2 regions of the Nocardioides montaniterrae genome follow, and region 1 is predicted to be linked to the other one. Evidence: riboswitches for the same ligand, from Rfam matches in the RefSeq annotation. Region 1 holds a riboswitch; the other holds the start of a gene.

Region 1 (5,969 bases):
CCGACTACGCGGCAACAGCGATTCGGACGAAAGGTCTGCAATCCATCATCTGGACTAAGTCCCATCAATCCGCACAGCAGAACTTCAGTGGCCCGGGCCTTCGGGCACTGCCTTTGCCCGTCCCACCCGTTGACCTCCAGCGCGACTTCGCCGCCCGTGTCGCGCAGATCGACGTTCAGCGCGCGGTCATACAGCGCGGTCTGGCCGGTAACGACGGGCTCTTTGCGGCGCTTCAATCCCAGGCCTTCCGAGGGGAGCTCTGATGGAAGCCCACGCGCTCGATGGCCTCGACCACACTGAAGCGTTCGGTGCCACTGCAGTCGCTCGAGCGCTGGGTGCCCGAGCTGTAGCCCACGACGACGGTTCACGCCCGCGCATGCACGACGTCTGGCTCGCTTACGAGGATGGGCGCCGAGCCGCTCTGGAGATCACCAGCCACAGCGGTCCGGGTATTCGCCAACGCGACGCCCTCATCGCGGCTGACAACCATCAGTGGCAAGCACCGGGGAACGGGACGTGGACGATCAATGTGCCGACACCTGGGGTGATTCCAGAACTACGTGCGAAGTTTCAGAGCATCATCCGCTGGTGCGAGGAGCACGGGCTCACCAGCACCGCCTACCTCGACGAGTTCTCGGTGCAGCTACCCGTGGACGTGCGATGGGCGGTTCGCTCGGGATGCCACTTCTGGGGCTACTTCCTACCGGAGGCGGGCGACCACGAAGCGATCGTCTACGTGTTGCCCGCAGCCACGGGCGGCGCGGTTGATGAGAGGCTCGAGGGACTCAGCGAGGCGTTGTCGGCAGTGCTTGCAGAGTCGAACCAGAGGGACCACATCGCAAAGGTGATCGATTCCGGTGCAGCCGAGACCCACCTGTTCATCGCGTTCGGGGAAGGTGGCCTCCCGTTCGAGCAAGCCGCGGGACTGCACGGCCGGGTTGAGGCGATCGACTGCGAGCCGCCCCTCCTGCCCGCGGGTCTGGCTGGTCTCTGGTTCGTGGGGTCCTTCTCGCACACGCTCGTCGGCGTGGTCGATGCCCGGTGGCAGCTTCACCAGCTGAGGGACGGCGAGGACGCAGCATGAGCAACTTCGCGTTCGCTCGAGCGTCGCTGCCGGCGGCGCATGCCGATTGTGTGAAGGCGGAGTCGTACCTGTCGAACGACCCAGCGGCAGCCTGCTTCTACAGCCGGCGCGCGATCGAGCAGCTGGTCGGGCACCTGTACGACGTGATGGGGCTGCCGGAGCCGTACCAGAGCGACTTGGCAGCACGGATCAACTCCGCCGCCTTCAAGGCCAAGGTCGGCGTTGGGATCGCGCAGAAGCTCAACGTGATCCGGCGGGTCGGCAACACTGCAGCTCACGAGGGCAAGCCGATCCAGCCGCAGACTGCGTTGAACGTCCTGCGCGAGCTCTTCCACGTCGTGGTGTTCGCGGCGTACCGGTACTCGGCGGACCCGCAGAGCGTTCCAACGAAGGCGCAGTTCGATCCGGCCTTGGCCGCGAAGCTGGCCCCGCTGGCGCGTCAGGACCTGGTGAAGCTCGCCGCGAAGTTCAAGGCGCAGGACGACGCCCACCAGAAGGAGCTCGCCGAGCGCGACGACCTGGCAGCCGCGAAGGACGCCGAGATCGCGGCGCTCAAGGCTCAGATCGCCGCAGCGCAGGCGACGAACAACAAGCCCGACGATCACGACTACTCTGAGGCAGAGACCAGGCAGCTGATCATCGACGTGCTGCTGGCGGAGTCGGGCTGGCAGCTCGATCAGAAGCGTGACCGCGAGTACCCCGTCACTGGCATGCCCAACAGCGAGGGCAGCGGCTTCGTTGACTACGTCCTCTGGGGCGCAGACGGGCTGCCCCTCGCGGTCATCGAGGCCAAGCGGACGGCCAAGAGCCCGCAGGTGGGCCAGCAACAGTCCAAGCTCTATGCTGACTGCCTCCAGGCCGAATTCGGGCGCCGGCCGGTCGTCTTCTATAGCAACGGCTACCAGCACTGGATCTGGGATGACGCGGCTTTCGGTGACTCGGGCTACGCGCCGCGAGACGTGCAGGGCTTCTACAACCGCGACGAGCTCGAGCTGATGATCCAGCGTCGGGAGACCCGGCTCTCGCTCGCCGGCGCCACCGTCGACGCCACGATCGTTGAGCGCTACTACCAGACCCGTGCGATCAAGGCAGTCGGCGCAGCCTTCGACAAGCGCGAGCGCGAGGCACTGCTGGTCATGGCCACCGGCTCCGGCAAGACGCGCACGGTCATCGCTCTGGTTGATCAGCTGATGAAGGCCAACTGGGTCAAGCGTGTGCTCTTCCTGGCCGACCGCACCGCGCTCGTCAACCAGGCAGTCAACGCCTTCAAGACCCACCTTCCCGGCGTCACGACCGTCAACCTGGTGACCGAGAAGGCGATCGACGGGCGGGTGTACGCGTCGACGTACCCGAAGATCATGAACCTGATCAACGACGTCGATGAGGGCAACCGCCGGTTCGGGCCTGGCTATTTCGACCTCATCGTGATCGACGAGGCACACCGCTCCGTCTACCAGAAGTACGGCGCCATCTTCGAGTGGTTCGACGCGCACCTCGTCGGCCTGACGGCGACCCCCAAGGACGAGGTCGACCACAACACCTACCGGCTGTTCCACCTCGAAGACGGAGTCCCCACCGACGCCTACGGTCTCGACGAGGCCGTCGGCGACGGCTTCCTCGTGCCGCCGTTCGGCGTCTCCGTCGGCACCAAGTTCCTGCGCCAAGGCATCCGGTACGACGAGCTCTCCGACGAGGATAAGGACGAGTGGGACGCGCTCGACTGGGGCGAAGACGGTCCACCGGATTCGATCGACTCCGAGGAGCTCAACCGCTTCCTGTTCAACGAGGACACCGTCGACAAGGTGCTCGCGACGCTGATGTCTGAGGGCTACAAGGTCGCCGGCGGCGACCGCCTCGGCAAGACGATCGTGTTCGCCAAGAACCAGGCGCACGCTGAGTTCATCGAGCAGAGGTTCAATGTCGCCTACCCCGAGTACGGCGGCGAGTTCGCGCGGGTCATCACCCACCACACGACGTACGCCCAGAGCCTGATCGACAACTTCTCTCAGCCCGACAAGGCGCCCCATATCGCGATCAGCGTCGACATGCTGGACACCGGTATCGACGTGCCCGAGGTCGTGAACCTCGTGTTCTTCAAGATGGTCCGGTCGAAGTCGAAGTTCTGGCAGATGATCGGCCGCGGTACGCGGTTGCGACCCGATCTCTTCGGCCCCGGCGAGGACAAGAAGGACTTCTTCGTGTTCGACTTCTGCGGGAACCTCGAGTACTTCAGCCAGGACCTCCCGGGCTCGGAGGGCTCGCTCCAGAAGTCGCTGACCCAGCGGCTCTTCGAGTCTCGGCTCGGTTTGGTCCTTGCGCTCGACGGCGCCGGAACCGAGACGAAGCTCCGCGACACCACCGCCGACTGGCTGCACGAGATCGTCGCCGGCATGAACGTCGACAACTTCCTCGTGCGAGCACACCGCCAGGATGTCGAGGCCTGGTCCGACCGCGGTCGGTGGTCGAGCCTGACCAAGGACGACGCGGGCGACATCCTGCACAACCTCGCCGGCTTGCCCTCGACCGTCCGTGACCCCGACGAGGACGCCAAGCGCTTCGACCTCCTCGTGCTCCGCCGCCAACTGGCTCAGCTCGATGGCGATGCCGTCGCCGCCGAGCGCATCCGGGAGACGGTCCAGGCGATCGCTGCAGCGTTGCTGCCGAAGAAGACGATCCCATCGGTCGCAGAACAGCTCCCGTTGCTGGACGAGGTAGCCAGCGACGAATGGTGGGTCGACGTCACCCTGCCGATGCTCGAGGTGATGCGATTACGGCTCCGCGGCCTGGTCCGCTTCGTGGAGAAGACTCGCCAGAGCCCCGTCTACACCGACTTCGAGGACACGCTCGAGGAATCGACACTGGTCGATCTGCCCCAGGTGACGTCAGGAATGAACTGGGAACGGTTCCGCGCCAAGGCGCAGACGTACCTCAGGGAGCACGAGGAGCACCTCGCGCTCCAGCGGTTGCGGCGCAACAAGCAACTGACTGCGGAGGACCTCGAATCACTCGCCGAGATGCTGGTCGCGTCGGGTGGAGACCAGCAGGTCGACCTGGCCTGGGTCACCGAGCGTGCCGGCGCTCTTGGCCCGTTCATCCGTTCCTTGGTCGGTCTCGACCGTGCCGCCGCGGTGGAGGCCTTCGGCGGCTTTCTCGACGAGTCGAGGTTCTCCGTCGAGCAGGTTCGCTTCGTGTCGCTGATCGTCGACGAGCTCACTGCCAATGGCCTTATGGAGCCGGCCCGGCTCTACGAGTCGCCGTACGTCGACCACGGCCACGTGGACGTGATCTTCCCCAACGACTTCGAAGTCATCGTGGACATCCTTCGTGACGTGAACGCCCACGCGGTGCCCAGCGACGTCGCGTAGTCGAGCTGCTGCACCTCCGCGTGTGAACGGCTCGATTGCATCGGAGATCGGACGTACCCTCACCTCAAGGTCCCGAGTTCAGCCAGATGCCCTTGGACATGGCTGGCGGCAACCGCGCCCCCGGCACGGTGCCCTCCAAGGAAGACCCGGGCTGATCGTCAGGAGGCGGCAGCCAAGCCGGGCGCACGCCCATGTGAAGAAGGGGCCGAGATGGCCGCTACTGGTCTAACGCACGAGCACGGTTGGGCTGGCCTCGAGAGCTATGTCGCCCGAATCCTCTCGGGGTTCGCCGACCTAGCCCAGCAGGACAAGCTGATCCTCGAAGTTGCCGACGGTCCGTACGTCCAAGTCTGCGGTTTCGACGGCGACCAGCTCCATGCCGAGGTCGTAGAGCCCTCAGTGGTGAGCCCCGGCTGCTGGGTCCGACCGGGCGCGCAGCAATGGCTCGATGCCGAAGGATGGACACCGGCGAGCGAGGCCCACGGACCGAACCCGTGGAAGGAGGTGCCAGTCTCGGACGCCGTCGAGATAGCTGCCGACGCGATTCACGCGCTCCGCGAGCTGTACGGCGTGACGGACCCGTCGCTGGTCGTCCTTGAGGCCTGGGGCCCCCATTGGACGAGGTCGGTCACTTCCGTGGATCCGTCCTGCGAGCCTCGCGTCAGACGAACAGGTCGGCGGGGGTCGTGCCTAACGCCTCGGCGAGGGGCCAGACCTTGGCCACCCCGATCTCGCGCTCGCCGCGCTCGATGAACCCGACGATCGTTCGGTGAAGCCCTGCCTCGTGCGCGAGTTCTTCTTGGGTGACTCCTTTGGCCACTCGCAGCTCGCGAACGCGTGCACCGAACGCCATGAGGTGAACAGCGGCTTCGCGCTTTCTCCTCAGGGCGTCGGCTTCGGTCACTTTCTGGACGCTACGAATCCGCAGCACGTAGATCGACTGCGGATCCGCAGCATTCCGACGTATGCTCGAGCTCGCGGATCGGTCAGCATCTCGCCAATGACGTGGAAGGGACTGGGGTCGATGGGTTTCATGCGTAAGAACGCGATCTTCTGGACGGGCGGCGCCGCTCGGCTGGTCATCAACCCCAACTCGAAGAAGGCGCGGACCGCGAAGGCGACGGAACAGATGCTCAAGCTTCAGAAGGCTGAAGCGAAGCGGGCGCGGTCAGCGCCACCAGCGGCCCGTGTCGAACTGGGCACCGGCCAGGTCTGCGACATGTGTGGCAAGCCCGGCCATGGCCCGAACTATCACGCGCCGGAGACTCATCGACCGCCCCAGACGGCGGCGCTGGCAGCTGCCCGGCCTACGGCGTCTCCGACTCGTGAGGCTGATCCGGCGCTGGCCGCGATCGACCAGTTGACGCAGCTGGGCAAGCTGCGCGAGGCGGGCGTGCTGACCGATGAGGAGTTCGCCGTGAAGAAGGCCCAGATCCTTGATCGGATCTGACCCGATGAGCTGAGCTCCCGCGATGACACATCACTACCTACTTCTCGCTCTTGCGACCCTTTCGGCCAAC
Region 2 (5,969 bases), on a different contig from region 1:
CACCTGGTCGGGGCCGGGGACGGGCAGGACCTTGCCGACCAGCGATGCCGGTGCGGTGGCCAGGGAGCGGACGGGAACGAGGTCCATGGGCGGAAACCTACTCCGCGCCGCTCATTCCGCGTCAGCCGAGCGCACCGTCTTGTTGTGCACGAACTCGTCGTCGAGCTCGGTCATGAAGCTGTCGGCCCACGCCGCCACGTCGTGCTGGCGGATCTGCTTGCGCATCGCCTTCATCCGCTTGGTGAGCTCGCCCGGCTCCGCGCGGTACGCCGAGAGCAGCGCCTGCTTCATCCCGTCGATGTCCCACGGGTTGACCAGCCACGCCTGGCGCAGCTCGTCGGCGGCACCGGCGAACTCGCTGAGCACGAGGGCGCCGTCGTCGTCGACGCGGCAGGCGACGTACTCCTTGGCGACCAGGTTCATGCCGTCGCGGTAGGGGGTGACCACCATGACGTCGGCTGCGCGGTAGAAGGCCGCCATCTCCTCGCGTGGGTAGGAGGAGTGCAGGTAGCTGATCACCGGCCGGCCGATCCGGCCGAGGTCGCCGTTGAGCCGACCGACGAGGCGGTCGATCTCGTCGCGCAGGAGGCGGTACTCCTCGACCTGCTCGCGCGACGGCACGGCGACCTGCACGAAGACCGCCTCGTCGGGATCGATCTCGCCGTCGCGGACCAGCTCGCCGAACGCCCTCAGGCGGGCGTAGATGCCCTTGGTGTAGTCGAGCCGGTCGATGCCCAGGAAGATCTTCTTGGGGTTGCCGAGCAGCTCGCGGATCGTCTTGGCGCGAGCCTCGACGATGGAGGACTCGGCGAGCTCCTCGAAGCCCGCGGCGTCGATCGAGATCGGGAACGCCTTCGCGCGGACGGCGCGGCCGTCGGGCAGGTAGACGGTGTCGCGGTGGGTCTTGTGCCCGACCCGCTGGCGCACCAGTCGGATGAAGTTCTGCGCGGCGCCCGGCAGCTGGAAGCCGATCAGGTCGGCGCCGAGCAGGCCCTCGAGGATCTGGCGGCGCCACGGCAGCTGCTGGAACAGCTCGGCCGGCGGGAACGGGATGTGCAGGTAGAAGCCGATGCGCAGGTCGGGCCGCATCTCGCGCAGCAGCTGCGGCACCAGCTGCATCTGGTAGTCGTGCACCCACACGGTCGCGCCGGGGTTGGCCAGCTCGGCGGCCTTCTCGGCGAAGCGCCGGTTGACCTCGACGTACTCGTGCCACCACTCGCGGTGGAACTCCGGCTTGGCCACCACGTCGTGGTAGAGGGGCCAGAGGGTGCCGTTGGACATGCCCTCGTAGTGGCGGGCGATCTCCTCGGCGGTCATCGACATCGGCACCAGGTGCAGCCCGTCGATCTCGAACGGCTCGAGGTGCTGCTCGGTCCCGCCGGGCCAGCCGATCCAGACACCGTCGCCAGCGCGCATGACCGGCTCGATCGCGGAGACCAGCCCGCCCGGCGACGCGCGCCACGTCATCTTCCCGTCGGGTCCGGCTACTCGGTCGACGGGAAGTCGGTTGGCGACGATGACCAGGTCGTGGGCCACGCGGTCAGCCTATCGACCCGCCGTGAGCTGGCGCTTCAGGTCGTCGATCTGTCCCAGGATCGTGAGGGTCTGGGCGTGCGGCACCCAGGGCGACTCGGTGAGCCCCTGCCGCAGGCAGTCGCCGACGTGCGCGACCTCGTTGCCCAGCCCGGTGCCGATGAGCGGCGTCGGCGGCTCGAACCGGATCGGCTCCGCCTCGTCGTGTCGGTAGGTCACCTTGTGGAAGGTGAAGTGGGTGGGCGAGTGGAACCTGCCGTCGATCGTGATCCAGCCCTGGTCGGTGGCGATCAGCGCGCTGTTCGAGGAGTACGACGTCAGGCTGGTCCGCAGCGCCGCGACGGTGTCGCCCGGGTAGCGCCCGGCGATGGCGACGTCCAGGTCGACCGCGCCCGCGGTCGCGGTGTAGCCGGTCGCCCGGAGGTCGAGCGCCTCGCCGAGCATCAGGTGGGCGAACGTCAGCGGGTAGATGCCGATGTCGAGCAGCGCGCCGCCGCCGAGGTCGGGGTTGAGCAGGCGGTGCTCCGGCCCGACCGCGGCCAGGAAGGAGAAGTCCGCGGTCAGCTGGCGCGGCGTACCGAAGTCACCGGCCCGCAGGCGCGCGGCGAGGTCGCGCCAGACGGGGTTGCACGCGGCCCACATGGCCTCCATCAGGAAGGTGTCGCCCGCCCGGTCGATCAGCGCTGCCGCGGACGCGCGGTCCAGGCTCAGGGGCTTCTCGCACAGCACCGCCTTGCCCGCGGCCAGCGCGAGCCCGGCATGCTCGGCGTGCAGCGAGTGGGGCGAGGCGACGTACACCACGTCGACCCCGGGATCGGCGACGAGAGCTGCGTAGTCGTCGTACGCGTGAGCGCCGGGGGAGTGCTCGTCGATGAAGGCCTGGGCTCGTGCGAGCGTGCGCGAGGCGACCGCGACGAGCTCCGCGCCGGGCACGAGGCGCAGGTCGGTGGCGAGCTTGGCGGCGATCGATCCGGGGGCCAGGATGCCCCACTTGATGGTGCTCTGCGTCACATCTGTGACTCTAGTGACTGGTGTTGCGGGACCCGTGTTCGGGTTCCGGCGTGGGAATGACATCGTTGTGATTCGCCGTCTACAGTGGATGACATGAACGCCGAGCTGAGCACGCAGTCCGAGCTGGCCCTCGGCGACGCCCTCACCGAGCGTGACCGCGCGATCCTCGAGTTCGAGCGCCAGTGGTGGAAGTTCGCCGGCGCCAAGGAGTCCGCGGTCCGCGAGAAGTTCGACATGAGCTCGACGCGTTACTACCAGGTGCTCAACGCCCTGATCGACCGTCCGGAAGCACTCGAGGCCGACCCGCTGCTGGTCCGTCGCCTGCGTCGCCTGCGCGCGCAGCGCCAGCGCCAGCGCTCGGCCCGCCGCCTCGGCTTCGAGATCTGAGCATGCGCTCGACTCGCACCGAGCGGGGAGCGGTCCTCCCGTCCCCGGTCGTCATCCTCTCGATCGTCGCCGTCGCGCTCGCCGCCATCACCTTCTTCGTCACCCGGGGTGACGGGCCCAAGGAGAAGGACGTCACTCCGCAGGCGACGCCTCCGTCGGCGACCTCCACGGTCACCACGCCGTCCACAGGTGGCGCCTCCGCGACCGCGACCCCGACCGAGCAGCCCACCAAGAAGCCGCACGTCGTCGTGCGCGGCAAGGTCGGCGTGGTGGTCTTCAACAACACCTCCACCAGTGGCCTGGCCGGCCAGGTCGGCGCCAAGGTCGCCCAGCTCGGCTGGAAGTTCGTCACCGCCGACAACTGGTACGGCACGGTCCCGGCGACCACGGTGTACTTCCCCCAGGGGATGCGTCCGGCCGCCAAGCAGCTGGCCCTCGACCTCGGCGTCCAGCGGGTCATGCCGGCCGACGTCGACAGCGACATGAGCACCCACAACCTGACGCTGATCCTCACCGGCCCGCTGGGCTGAAGGATCCGTCCTCACCTGGAAATGGTGGGATGGGGGCGTGGACTTCTCCTCGCCCGAGGGTGAACAGGCGTACGCCGCGCTCGTCCAGGTCGCGGCGGGCACCGTGGTCGGCCTCGACTTCGACGGCACGCTCGCGCCCATCGTCGACGACCCCACCCGCGCCTTCATCCACCCCGACACGCACGACGTGCTCGTCGACCTGGCGTCCGAGGTCGCCGCGGTCGCCATCATCACCGGGCGGCCCGCCCGCCAGGTGATGCAGCTCGGCGGCCTGGCCGAGGTCGGTGAGCGGATCTCCGCGCTCGGCAAGGAGCTGCTGCTGTTCGGCCAGTACGGCAACGAACGCTGGAGCACCCGCGACCGTCGCATCATCGCCCCGCGCCCGGCTCGTGGCATGGCCTCCTTCGACCGCGAGCTGCCCGGCGTCCTGCGCAAGCACGATGCCGCCGACGCCTACGTCGAGGACAAGGGCCTGGGCGTCGCGGTGCACACCCGGCGCATGGCCGACCCGCGTGCGGCGTACGACCGGATCCTGCCGCCCCTGCTCGCGCTCGCCGAGAAGTACGGCCTCACCGTCGAGCCGGGCCGCAACGTCGTCGAGATCCGATCGCCCGGCGCCGACAAGGGCCTGGTCGTCGAGGGACTCGTCTACCGCTTCTCGCCGCGCGGGTTCCTGTTCGCCGGCGACGACCTCGGCGACATGGATGCCTTCGACATGCTGGGTCGTCTGGCCAGCGAGGAGCTCGCCGTGCTGCGGGTCTGCTCAGGCTCGGACGAGGAGGGCGCGCTCGTCCCGGTCTCCGATCTGGTGGTCCCGGGCCCCCGTGGCGTGCTGGACCTGCTGCGCTCCTTCACCGTCGACGCCCGCCGGGCGAGGCTCACCGCCCCTGCCTGATCCCGACATGTGGACAGCCGTCCCGCATCCCGGAATCTCGATTCGGTCACGCCCGCGGGCTGCCCGTAACCTGAGCGTGCTCATCCAGAGGGACTGAGGGAACGGCCCTGAGACGTCCCGGCAACCGCCACGAACCGAACCGTTGGTCGTGGAAACGGTGCCAATTCCGGCCAGGCCGCCACACGGGCGGTCAGGGCAGATGAGAGAGAGGACCCCCATGAGCGCCACTGTCACCCCGCGAGCCGGAGCGTTCGGCAACGCCACCGCCCTGAGCTGCCGCGAGTGCGGCCACGAGATCGAGCTCGGCCCCCACTACGCGTGTCCGGAGTGCTTCGGTCCGCTCGAGATCGCCTACGACTTCCCGGCCATCACCCGCGAGGAGATCGAGGCCGGGCCCCGCAACATCTGGCGCTACCAGGCGTTGCTGCCCGTGCCCACCGACATCGCGCAGTCGCCCAACATGGAGCCCGGCTTCACCCGCCTGCTCGAGGCCAAGAACCTCGGCAAGGCCCTCGGCATCGAGAAGATCTGGGTCAAGGACGACTCGACCAACCCCACCAACTCCTTCAAGGATCGCGTGGTCGCCTGCGCCCTCTCGGCCGCGACCGAGCTGGGTGCGAAGGTCTTCGCCTGTCCCTCGACCGGCAACCTGGCCAATGCCGTGGCGGCCGCTGGCGCGCGCGCCGGCATCCCCACCGTCGTCTTCATCCCGAGCAACCTCGAGCAGCCCAAGCAGGTCAACTCCGCGATCTTCACCGAGAAGCTGGTCGCCGTCGACGGCAACTACGACGACGTCAACAAGCTCGCCCAGGAGATCGCGGCCGAGGAGGACGGCTGGGCGTTCGTCAACGTCAACGTCCGCCCCTACTACGCCGAGGGCTCCAAGACCCTGGGCTATGAGATCGCCGAGCAGCTCGGCTGGCGGCTGCCCGACCAGATCGTCATCCCGGTCGCCTCCGGCTCCCAGCTGACCAAGGTCGACAAGGCCTTCCAGGAGCTCATCAAGCTCGGTCTCGTCGAGGACAAGCCCTACCGCGTCTTCGGCGCCCAGGCCACCGGCTGCAACCCGGTCTCGACCGCCTACAAGGCCGGCGTCGACGCGATCCGCCCGGTCAAGCCCGACACCATCGCCAAGTCGCTGGCGATCGGCAACCCGGCCGACGGCATCTACGTCCTCGACATCACCCGCCGCACCGGCGGTGCGGTCGAGGAGGTCACCGACGACGAGATCCGCGACGGCATCGTGCTGCTCGCGCGCACCGAGGGCATCTTCACCGAGACCGCCGGTGGCACCACGCTCGCCGTCACCAAGAAGCTGGTCGAGACCGGCGTGCTCGATCCGTCGCTGGAGACGGTCGTGATCAACACCGGTCACGGCCTGAAGACGCTCGACGCGATCTCCGGCCAGGTCGGCCCGGCAGCCACGATCAAGCCGTCGTACGACGCCTTCGTCGCGGCCGGCATCCTCGCCTGAGTCGGTGACCGAGCACCGGTACGCCCTGGCCCTGAGCTGGCAGGGCAACCGGGGGAGCGGGACGAGCGGCTACCGCGACTACGGTCGCGACGCCCTGGTGACCGCGGCCGGCAAGCCGGACCTCCTGGGCTCCGCCGAT

The links. A riboswitch is a leader RNA that binds a small molecule or an ion and turns the genes downstream of it on or off. The one in region 1 is predicted to bind S-adenosylmethionine.
Region 2: it holds a riboswitch for S-adenosylmethionine, as region 1 does, so the genes downstream of both, thrC (threonine synthase) here and ACYVJ3_RS15875 (TY-Chap domain-containing protein) in region 1, are expected to answer to the same signal.

The regions. Positions count from the first base shown of each region.
Region 1 covers NZ_BAAGSB010000016.1:20,355-26,323, forward strand. Annotated here, with positions in the region: gene ACYVJ3_RS15860 (restriction endonuclease subunit S) at 1-263, shown strand, start outside; gene ACYVJ3_RS15865 (hypothetical protein) at 263-1,084, shown strand; gene ACYVJ3_RS15870 (DEAD/DEAH box helicase family protein) at 1,081-4,449, shown strand; SAM riboswitch class IV at 4,518-4,634, shown strand; gene ACYVJ3_RS15875 (TY-Chap domain-containing protein) at 4,660-5,202, shown strand; gene ACYVJ3_RS15880 (helix-turn-helix domain-containing protein) at 5,111-5,353, opposite strand; gene ACYVJ3_RS15885 (SHOCT domain-containing protein) at 5,450-5,899, shown strand.
Region 2 covers NZ_BAAGSB010000001.1:216,930-222,898, reverse strand. Annotated here, with positions in the region: gene ACYVJ3_RS01180 (alpha/beta fold hydrolase) at 1-87, opposite strand, end outside; gene ACYVJ3_RS01175 (alpha,alpha-trehalose-phosphate synthase (UDP-forming)) at 112-1,536, opposite strand; gene ACYVJ3_RS01170 (Gfo/Idh/MocA family protein) at 1,546-2,544, opposite strand; gene ACYVJ3_RS01165 (DUF3263 domain-containing protein) at 2,638-2,931, shown strand; gene ACYVJ3_RS01160 (LytR C-terminal domain-containing protein) at 2,934-3,461, shown strand; gene otsB (trehalose-phosphatase) at 3,499-4,356, shown strand; SAM riboswitch class I at 4,434-4,562, shown strand; gene thrC (threonine synthase) at 4,574-5,830, shown strand; gene ACYVJ3_RS01145 (OsmC family protein) at 5,835-5,969, shown strand, end outside.